3 regions of the Paenibacillus sp. FSL H7-0323 genome follow, and region 3 is predicted to be linked to each of the others. Evidence: riboswitches for the same ligand, from Rfam matches in the RefSeq annotation. Region 3 holds a riboswitch; each other region holds the start of a gene.
What was found. Region 3 has a riboswitch for cobalamin ahead of MHH89_RS26010 (S-layer homology domain-containing protein). Riboswitches for the same ligand answer to the same signal wherever they lie in the genome.
Positions count from the first base shown of each region.

Region 1: linked by a shared signal. The riboswitch ahead of MHH89_RS26680 (DUF4430 domain-containing protein) and the one ahead of MHH89_RS26010 (S-layer homology domain-containing protein) in region 3 are both predicted to bind cobalamin.
Region 2: linked by a shared signal. The riboswitch ahead of MHH89_RS24445 (anaerobic ribonucleoside triphosphate reductase) and the one ahead of MHH89_RS26010 (S-layer homology domain-containing protein) in region 3 are both predicted to bind cobalamin.

Region 1 is NZ_JBBODB010000001.1:5,977,944-5,981,224, reverse strand. It holds gene MHH89_RS26680 (DUF4430 domain-containing protein) at 1-1,331, opposite strand, end outside; cobalamin riboswitch at 1,502-1,704, opposite strand; gene MHH89_RS26675 (GAP1-N2 domain-containing protein) at 1,832-3,281, opposite strand, start outside.
Region 2 is NZ_JBBODB010000001.1:5,431,693-5,434,973, reverse strand. It holds gene MHH89_RS24460 (hypothetical protein) at 220-387, opposite strand; tRNA gene MHH89_RS24455 (tRNA-Thr) at 621-692, opposite strand; gene MHH89_RS24450 (MTH1187 family thiamine-binding protein) at 786-1,094, opposite strand; cobalamin riboswitch at 1,473-1,707, shown strand; gene MHH89_RS24445 (anaerobic ribonucleoside triphosphate reductase) at 1,950-3,281, shown strand, end outside.
Region 3 is NZ_JBBODB010000001.1:5,807,961-5,811,241, forward strand. It holds gene MHH89_RS26005 (cellulase family glycosylhydrolase) at 1-706, opposite strand, end outside; cobalamin riboswitch at 1,049-1,249, shown strand; gene MHH89_RS26010 (S-layer homology domain-containing protein) at 1,413-3,281, shown strand, end outside.

The DNA.
Region 1 (3,281 bases), 170 kb from region 3:
ACGGAATCCACAAGCTTAGTGTCATCTCCGGCATAATAAACCAGTACCTGATCTGAATCTTTAAGTACAAAATCACTCATGCCTACATCGGGATTAATCCATTTTCCGTCACGTGATACAACATACATCCATCCGTCATAACCACCAAAGCTTCCAGCAGCAATACTTCCGATGCCAGTCACATAACTGCCCGAAGGATTTGTGATCGGCAAGTTCGTTTGAAGCGCCAGCTTCTCTAACGCTCCAAGTGCGTTGCCAGCATAGGCGTACCCTTGTGCCAACGTGGCCTGTGGTCCCTCAATCGTTACTGGAGCGTAGATGAGTGAGCTCTGAATGGAGGATTTGGAAAAATCGTATAGCTTACTGTTGCTTCCTTTATATAGCAAATTATAGGCAACCAGCGCCTGAAGACCTTGCTCTGTCGCCAGAATATTACTGCTTCCACCACGGCTATGGGTGAAGCTACCATCAGCTAGACGATAGCTAAGCAGGTTCTCCATTAGATCCACTTTGTTTTTGGTGTATTCTAATCCACTAGGATCAACTCCGAAGGAGGTGAGTCCAAGGATTGCTTGTGCGCTACTTTCAGCACTGTCACCGTAACCCCCATGGCTATCTTGAGCTGTAGATAACCAAGCTACGGCTTGTAGCCCTGCTAAGTAGGCTTCGGGATTATTTTTATGTGCCGCCAGAGCCGTCAAGGTTATCGCTGTCATATCAGGCTCACTTGCACCTGAGGTTAGTGCAAAGCCCCCATCCGGATTCTGTTTGGAGAGAATCTCCGTAAGGAGCTTATCCGCCGTCCATTTCGCGTCACTTGGGATATTATATTTACCAGAATCCAGCGCAAGTAAAGCATATACCGGATTATTAAGCGTCTGTTCACTGAGCTTGCTATTATTATAAATTTTCTCAATCAGATTATAGCCAGGAGTCGTTCCGTTACCAGCAAAGCTAGTAGGATCTGCACCAATCGCTCTCACTGCGAGCACGATTCGAGCATAATCGGTTACATTGGTGAAATCGCCAGCTGCATCCTTTACTTTTTTCTCAAGCTCTGAAAGGTAACTAGCCGGCAGCTTGTACCCTGCTTGCGCTAATCCAATGGCTTGCCAATCCGATTGCACGCCACCTTTCAAGAGATATTCTGCAGCCGCATAAGTCGCATCCGCAACATTAATCCGCTCCGCAGCAGTTGCCTCCAGACCGGCGCCAGCGCTCGCTTCTGCAAATATTTGTCCCGCCGGAGCAAGAGATGTTCCTAGAATTGAAATGACCATGAATAAGGCCAGCCCAAGTGCTACAAACTTGGAAGACATGATTTTCTTCATTGTTTAACCTCTTTCTGTATAAGAATGGGTACTGCCGGGAATAAGACGCATAACATAAAGACCGCCCCTTTGGAGGGCGGTCAGGGAAGATTACAAATTGAGGCTGCGGCGCTTGCTTCCTGCCAACAGTCCATCTGTATATGTTCCACATTCTTACCCCACGAAGAATAGAAACGCTCACGAAAAAGGCAGGTCTCCTGGCTAATGCTTCATCGCTGTTCTTCACCTTCCCACCCTACCTTCGGGGCAGTGGCTTATAGAAGAAACGCTCCGCACATACAGTGGCGGGACCGCGCCGGACTCTTGCACCGGACTTCCCTTTTAAGCAGACGACTAGATTGATAGAGTCTGCACCTTTTCCAGTATGTAGTATCTTATTTTGACATCCATAATCATATCTATTAATACATAGCATGTCTATAGAAAAGCTTAGTATGGGCAGCAAAAAAATGAACAGCAATACGCCACCTTCCGGTAGTTATTGCTGTTCAGAAAGCTTGTTATTCGACTGTTCCATCCGGACTTGCAGTCGGGGAGGGTTCAGCACTTGAATCAGAAGCTGGTGGAATATTAGGGTCGGGATCTACGATCAATGTAAATCTTCCGGCTTTGATCATACTTTTCTCTAGAATTGTCGCTCCAGGCTCCAATGTAACCTCAACCTGATAGGAAGGTTGTTCACCTTCAGTCACAGCTGTTGCGGAAGGCAACCCAGTGCTGTCCTCAGTATTAGAGGAAGGCGTAGGAGACGGAGATGCATCAGCTACAGCATTAGTAGCATCTGCACCTTCTGCTGTTCCTCCAGTAGTGCCAGCGGCATCTGACTCGTCAGCAGCGTTTCCCTCATCCGTCCCATCCGTTGACGGCACTGGACAAGTCCCATTTGTAGCAGCGACCTTAAAGCTTTTATCTATCTCTGTAGACGAAGACATTAAACTAATCTCAGTCGGTTGAAACTGCACACAGTCATCTGCACTTGCGAAGGTGAACACCAATATGCTGCTCCCCTTATCTCCTTCGACGCTCTGATCCTTCAAGTATACTGAAGCTGGAGGCAGCATATTGCCTGCACTCTGAACAGGGGTCGGCTCAGGGCTTGTCCCCGGCAGAGCCGTCTTCGTATCATCCGGACGCAGCATACTGAATACGATAATTGCAATAATCACCAGAATACCCGTAATGGAGCCGGAGATTAAGAGTCGAAATCGGCTGCGGCTGATCCAGCGCGCCAGCGGGGAAGCCAGTTGGGAGCGGGCTTCATTGTACACATTTTGCAGAGCAGGCCGAGCTGCCGCGACATAGTTCTTTCGGAATTCCCGATTCTTGAACGCTTCACGATCACTGCTCAGGAAATACTTCAGAATCGCCTTACGGTAACCCGGTTGCAGCTTTTTATTCGAAACCGTAAATAAAGGATTGCCTTGCGACCAAGCAAAAAACCGATAGATGATTTCTTTGTCGGAACCGGCTTTACGCTTTAACAGCTCCAGAAGCGCATCGTAATCCAGCGGACCCCCTTCACGCTGAGTTGTATAGTAAAAGGCTAGCGGAAGCCGTTCAAAGGGTTCCAGAACACGCGCCTCTTTTAGCAAACGACGACCCAGTAGCTGCACATCGTCTAGTTCCTGCGGAGACAATCCTGTAAAAATCTCCTCATTCGGCTTCTCTTCACCAAACCAGCGGTAAGCGGCACGCAGCGCATTCTCTTTCTGCTTGCTAATCCTATCCAGTGGCGGCTGCCAATCGACAACATTACCATACCGTAAAAAAACTACCTCCAGAAGCTCCTCCTGCGTCATATCAGAAAGCGATAAGCGGTTCAGTAAGAATCTATCTGCTGAAGCAGCAAGATCCTGCATTAGGGAGAGTGCCTTAGGAGCAACTCCTGTTCCTTTGCGGCGATCTTTTTCTGCCTTATCTACAATTTCATGAATTTCCGCCACAGAAGCC
Region 2 (3,281 bases), 380 kb from region 3:
TTGATATTACTTTATCTCTTCATCTGTTAGCCGTAGCCAGTCTTGCTTATGAACTCAGTTCACTGACGAGCTCGTGAAATTCGAGCGAAAAGTATCTGTACTAAGACACCTTGTGGTGTCTTTTTTATTTTTATAGTAATTACCATCTAACCGATCTGCCCCCGCAAGAGAAAAGCAGCTTATGCTGCACCTCCGCCACATCCTTCATTCTGATTGCTGTCAGCTTGCGACACGCCTTCCATCTGCTCGACAGTGACCACTAGTCATACCGTTTTCATTACCGATTTCGCGCCATGTCTTATCTTCCTTGATACGTTTCTCCAGAAGAACAGGGAACAGCAGGGGCTGTCCATCATATTCGACTTCAGGAAAGATTAGGCCATTCATCAATAAATATCACTCTGGATACTTATTCACATGTTCTCCCCAATCTGCAGGAAGCGGTGCCCCGATGTATCGGAGATTCTATTCTAGGAACCCGAAAAGAAGTGGAGAAAATTGACGAGACACCCACTTTAATCGACTAAAGGTTAGAAGAATGTTAGAAGTTGATGCTTGTACAAAAAAAAGGCGCAGTTCCAAAAACCCGGGAACACGCGCCACTATCGACTTTGTAAGGATGCTGGTGAAGGGAATTGAACCCCCGGCCTACGCATTACGAGTGCGTTGCTCTACCCCTGAGCTACACCAGCTTAACGCTGTTTTTCTGTCAAACAAAAAATATTATACAACTTTCAGCCAGAAACGCAAGCCTATTGCTCCCTGTTTTCCGCCCTCCTAAACTGCTAATCCACCTGTAGCTTACGCTCCACAGACTCTAACTTTCCACGGCTAGTAGAGGGTTTATCGCGGCGGTCGTCTATTTTAAGTGAGGTAGAGACACGTTCTGCACCTGCGGAAAAAGGAGACTCATGCAAAGCTTCTACCGCGGCAAAAATGCGTTGCAGAGGCCCTTCGATGATCGTCCCCATGGACGTAAGTTCATAAGTAATCCCTTCTACTGTCTTCAGCACCCGCTGCATATCCGCAACATAGCTGCTAAGACTGGTACTGCCTGTTCCAATTGGAATAACTGTAACTTCAGCAATAGGCATGAGAATACCTCCTCGAAATTTTATAGTAGCTGTCTCCTTCCATTGTAACAATTCCACCGCTCTGTCACAAACTAAGCAAGATTATCCTCCCTTATCTCTTCTATTTCTTCTGATTACTCCAAAATATGACTTTGGGCTAAGGGTATTTTCTCATGAGCAAATTCTAGGGTCATCTGCACTATATTTATGGACTCTTTGTGGCATCTTTTCGGACAATTTATGAATCATTTCGCATCTCCCTGTGGATCAATTGTGGATTACTTATGGACAGCCTGTGGATCATTTGTGGAGTACTTTTAAAGAACCCGCTCCCCGCGCGGGTTTTCTAAAAAACTGTTTACAAACACAACATCTTGGGTTATTTTTATCTAACGACAACAAAATATAGTGGAGACAGGCGCTTTGATCCTTAACCGGATTTAGAGCTTAATAGGGAAGCGCGGTGAGAATCCGCTGCGGTCCCGCCACTGTAACCGGATGGCCTTCTTAAGCTTCTGGGAAGCTTGAGAATCCACATCTCCCGGCAAATGCCACTGAGGGTTAGGAACACCCTTGGGAAGGCGCCGAGAGATCCCACGGAAGCCAGGAGACCTACCTGTTTCGACGACACCAACTATTGATGCCTGCGAGGAACAGGGATGGTGTCCGCATGCGGTCATCTACGTAGAGACCTCTGCAAATATCCGTGTGGATATTTACATAACGCATCGGGCATTTTCTGCCATCCTCGGGTAGGGGATGCTTTTTTTATGTAATCTGAACAAATATACGACTGCTTATAGCAGTCCAACTTCTTATGGATATATGGATTTGATGATAGATGTTTTTCTTTTATACTGAGAGGAGAGCTGTACAATGACGTTGTTGGAGAGACAATTTAATGGAGTAGAAAATGCACGGGAAGTTCTTTTAGAAGAGCTCATTGATTTAGGCCGGGATATTATCGACAGTCGGGATATGGACCTATTGCGCGAGAATGCCAATTTGAATGGAGAGAGTTTCTCCGGTAAAATGAGCAAGTTCGGCAGTGAATATTCAAAATGGTACGCCCGCAATTTTACGATGCCGCCACAGCTAGTGCAGGCTATTGATGACAATGTCGTCTATGTGCATGATCTGGATCAATACGCGATTGGAACGACGAACTGTATTTTTATCCCGTTTGATAAACTTCTCCGTGAAGGTTTCAATACCGGCAACGGCAGCGTTCGTCCTCCGAACTCAATAATGACAGCTATGTCTCTGGTAGCGATTATTTTCCAATCCCAGCAAAATGCTCAATATGGTGGTGTATCCGCCAATAAACTCGATTACGATCTGGCACCTTATGTAACCAAATCCTTCGCCAAGCTGTTCCGCAAGGGTCTGGATTATTTTGAAGAAGGACAAGCTGACGAATCTTTGGGCGAGATTACGATGAGCCGGACCGATCTGGCGGAGTCATATCCAAGAGCGTTCCGTTTTGCACTAAAGGAAACCGAAATCGAAACCCTGCAAGCGGCTGAAAGTATGGTACATAATCTGAATACCATGTCCAGCCGATCCGGTGGACAAATACCGTTTACCAGCATCAACTACGGTACTTGTACTTCACCAGAAGGTCAGCTTGTGATCAGTTCTCTGCTAACCGCAACTATGAACGGACTTGGCAGCGGAGAAACACCAGTGTTCCCGATTCAAATCTTCAAATGCAAGCAAGGAATCAATCAACAGCAAGGCGATCCTAACTATGAACTGTTCCTAAAAGCAGCTGAATGTTCTGCGCGCAGACTATATCCAAACTTCGCTAATCTGGACGCTCCGCTCAACTTGCAGTATTATGATCCAAGTGATCCTGATACGGAGTTCGCTACAATGGGCTGCCGAACCCGAGTGCTCGGTGACCGTTTTGGGCGTAATCATTGCTCTGGGAAGGGCAACCTTTCCTTTAATACACTAAATCTGGTTCGGCTAGGTCTGGCACACGGCACAGTAACAGGCAGACGTACCGTCGCAGACGAAGCTGGCTTCTATGAAGATCTAAATCATTATATGGATATTGCGCTGGAAGGACTTCTCCATCGCTTCCACATCCAAACCGCACAAAAAGCTAAAGCTTCCGATTTCATGATGCGAGAAGGCGTTTGGGAAGGCGGCGAACATCTTGCACCCGATGACACTGTAGGCGATCTGCTGAAGCATGGCAGT
Region 3 (3,281 bases):
GCGTAGGTGAAGACTCTAATGAAGGTAATACAAGTGGGCGGAGGTCGTTTTTCCCACCGGATTTCCGCACGATTTGATAGAAAGAGTTATTAAGTTCAGTAAGCATTTGCTCCATTTTTGCTTCGTCTGTGCTTCCACCATCGGTGAACCGAGGCTCATTTATGCTCTCGAACATCAGCTTATCGGATTTGTCCTTGAAGCGATCGGCAATTTGAGTCCAGGCTGCATTATAACGTGCCAGCGTTTCATCGTGTTTTTCTTCCATATGGCTTACCCATAGCCAGGAATCATGATGGACATTAATCATGACATAAAGCTTGGCGTCCAGTGCCCAGCCGACAACTTCTTCCACACGGTCGAGGTAGGCCTTTTCTAGGGTATAGTCTGGTGCCGCACCCATGTGAGTATCCCAGGTCACAGGAATCCGAATGCTTTTATAGCCTTGAGCGGCGATCTTTTTAATAAGTTCTTGGGTCACACGTGGATTGCCCCAGGAGGTTTCATCCTCACCTGTAGCATCTAAAGTATTGCCGAGGTTCCATCCGGGCTGCATTTCGTCTACATAGGATTGGATCTTACTCTTTGGCGCTGCCTTAGCTTGTTGCTCGTCCTTAGTTGCAGCTGCGGCCATGGATGAGAACAGAGAGAGCAGAAGAGCGGTGACAAGTGTCAATGATAAGAAGGATTTCTGGATTCGCGTAGTCATTGAATTCTCCTTTGTGAGATAAATTTAGGATGCTTGGACCTGGCTTTGACGCTGTACTTGGTGGTTAAATGAACGCAAACACCTCCAGTGTTATTTTTGTAAACGCTTTCTTGATATACCCTAACATAGAATACACTTAGCGAGTACCTTACTAATTTGTGGTAAATTCATATAAGAATTAGTGATTTAAATTAATTTACCCCACAGTTGGATAAAGAAATTATTTGAATAACCCTACTCGTAGAAATTGGTTATTCAATAGGATTATCTCTAGCTGCCCGTTATACAAAAAAGAAATATAACATGACAAAAGCATATATATTAGATATGATGAAGCATGAAAATTTAAAATTAGAAATAGGTGCCAACTATGAATGTTGCGGAAGTACAATCATAGATTGGTTAAATGGAAAGCGGGTGTGAATCCCGCGCGGTCCCGCCGCTGTGAAAGAGGAGTCCTTGCAAAATGCCACTGGGAAACTGGGAAGGCAGCAAGGGTGATGATACTTGAGCCAGAATATCTGCCTTTTTCTGTTACACCATCAAACTCTACGATCGATAGAGAGGTGCTTGAATAGTGTTTGCCAGCTATTACTGTGGTTCACTATCTTAACCTCTTGACGTTTATGTTGAGTGGTTTTTTTGTGGTTATGAGAAAGTTTATTCTGTTTTTTATCATAGGTATGAAGGGAAGGGTTATGGAAAAATGAAGAAAAATAAGTTTTTAGCGTGGTTACTTATTGTAGCTGTATTTATTACGACATTCTCTACAAGTGTAATCCCGGCTCAAGCAGATGGAGCAAGCTCTACCCTTAAAGGGTATGTATCTGTATCCGTAGAGAAATTCACCTTAGGCCAAGGGTATATTAAGGAACCTATTAAAGTTCCGATTTATGAAGGCGATAATGGCGCATCTTTAATAACACGTGCGCTAGGTGATGGGAATTATAGATATTTAGGAAATATAGATAGTGGTTTTTATTTATCAGAAGTTAAAGATAGTGGCAGAAGCGAAGTCAATATTCCACAATATATTTTAGATATGATTTCAGCCGATGGGAATACAGTCAGCACTAAAGCAGACCCCGAGTGGTTAAGTCAGTTTGACTACACCTCCATGTCGGGTTGGATGTATGCAGTAAATAATGTGTTTCCTCCGTTTGGGATGACCGATTATAAGCCTCAAGACGGTGACATCATTCGAACTCAGTTCACCACTTATGGCTATGGTTCTGATCTTGGCGGCTGGGGGGAAATCCCAGTTCAACTTGCCAATAAGGATGCTTTAACTGCGGAAATCGCCGAGATTAACAGTGCCCCTAATAAAGAAACTATTTTGGACAGACCAGTAGTGCAATCGGCAGTTTATGAAGCCTATTCCGTGCTCGAAAACATGGCAAGCTCTCAAATAAGTGTAGATCATGCGCTTGTCGGTCTTAATAATGCATTAGACATAGAACCCCCTGTTATTACAGTAAGTGGCATACAAGATAAACAGGAAGTATCCAATAAAGAAATAAGCTTCAAAGTAGCTGTCACAGACAATGTATATAGTGACATTACTCCAGAAGTGAAGCTGAATGGAGTTACTTTATCACCTGCAAATGGGGAGTATAAAGCTACTCTGAATTCAGGCAGTAATGCAATTACTGTAACGGCTCTTGACGGAGCTGGAAACAAAACAAATGTAACTTATCAGGTTACTTACAAACTGGAAACTTCAGTTGCCGTCAAACAACAGTTAGATAAAAACCTTGCTTATATTTTAAATACTGTAAAGAATCCAACGTTTGGAACAGGCAGCGGAGAATGGTCGATCCTTTCTCTGGCCCGGGCGAACTATACAGTACCTAACGGTTATTACGATCTTTATTACAACAATGTAGCAACGAAAATAGCATCAATCATTAAAGAGGATGGAAAACTCGACGCCAATAAAAGCACAGAGAATTCCAGAGCAATATTAGGACTTACCTCTATCGGAAAAGATATCACAAATGTTGCGGGATATGATCTGAGAAAAGCACTCGCTGATTATCAATATATCCAAAAGCAAGGCAATAATGGTCCGATTTTTGCTCTGATTGCGCTAGATAGCCATAACTATGAGATTCCTGTAGTTGATGGAGTTACAGAACAGACCACAAGAGAAAAACTAGTTCAGTACATTTTAGATAAAGAGGTTAAAAAAGGTACAGCAGAAGCTGGTGGCTGGGCATTAGGCGTAACCAAAGCCGATGTCGATATGACTGCGATGGCGATGCAAGCTCTTGCACCTTATTATGCAACCCGTGATGATGTAAAAGCTGCCGTGGATCGGGCCATCCAATGGCTGTCCGATAACCAAAACAATCAAGGCGGATTTACAAGCTGGGGAAGCACTAGCAGCGAGAGTATCTCGCAGGTAATTGTAGCCTTAACTGGTGTAGGCGTAGATCCGCACACTGACGCTAGATTTGTTAAAAGTGGAAATTCGCTTATTGATGCATTACTTAGCTTTGCTGCACCTGAGGGTGGATTTAAGCATATCCTCACAGGCAAAGTAGACAATATGGCAACGGACCAAGGTACGTAT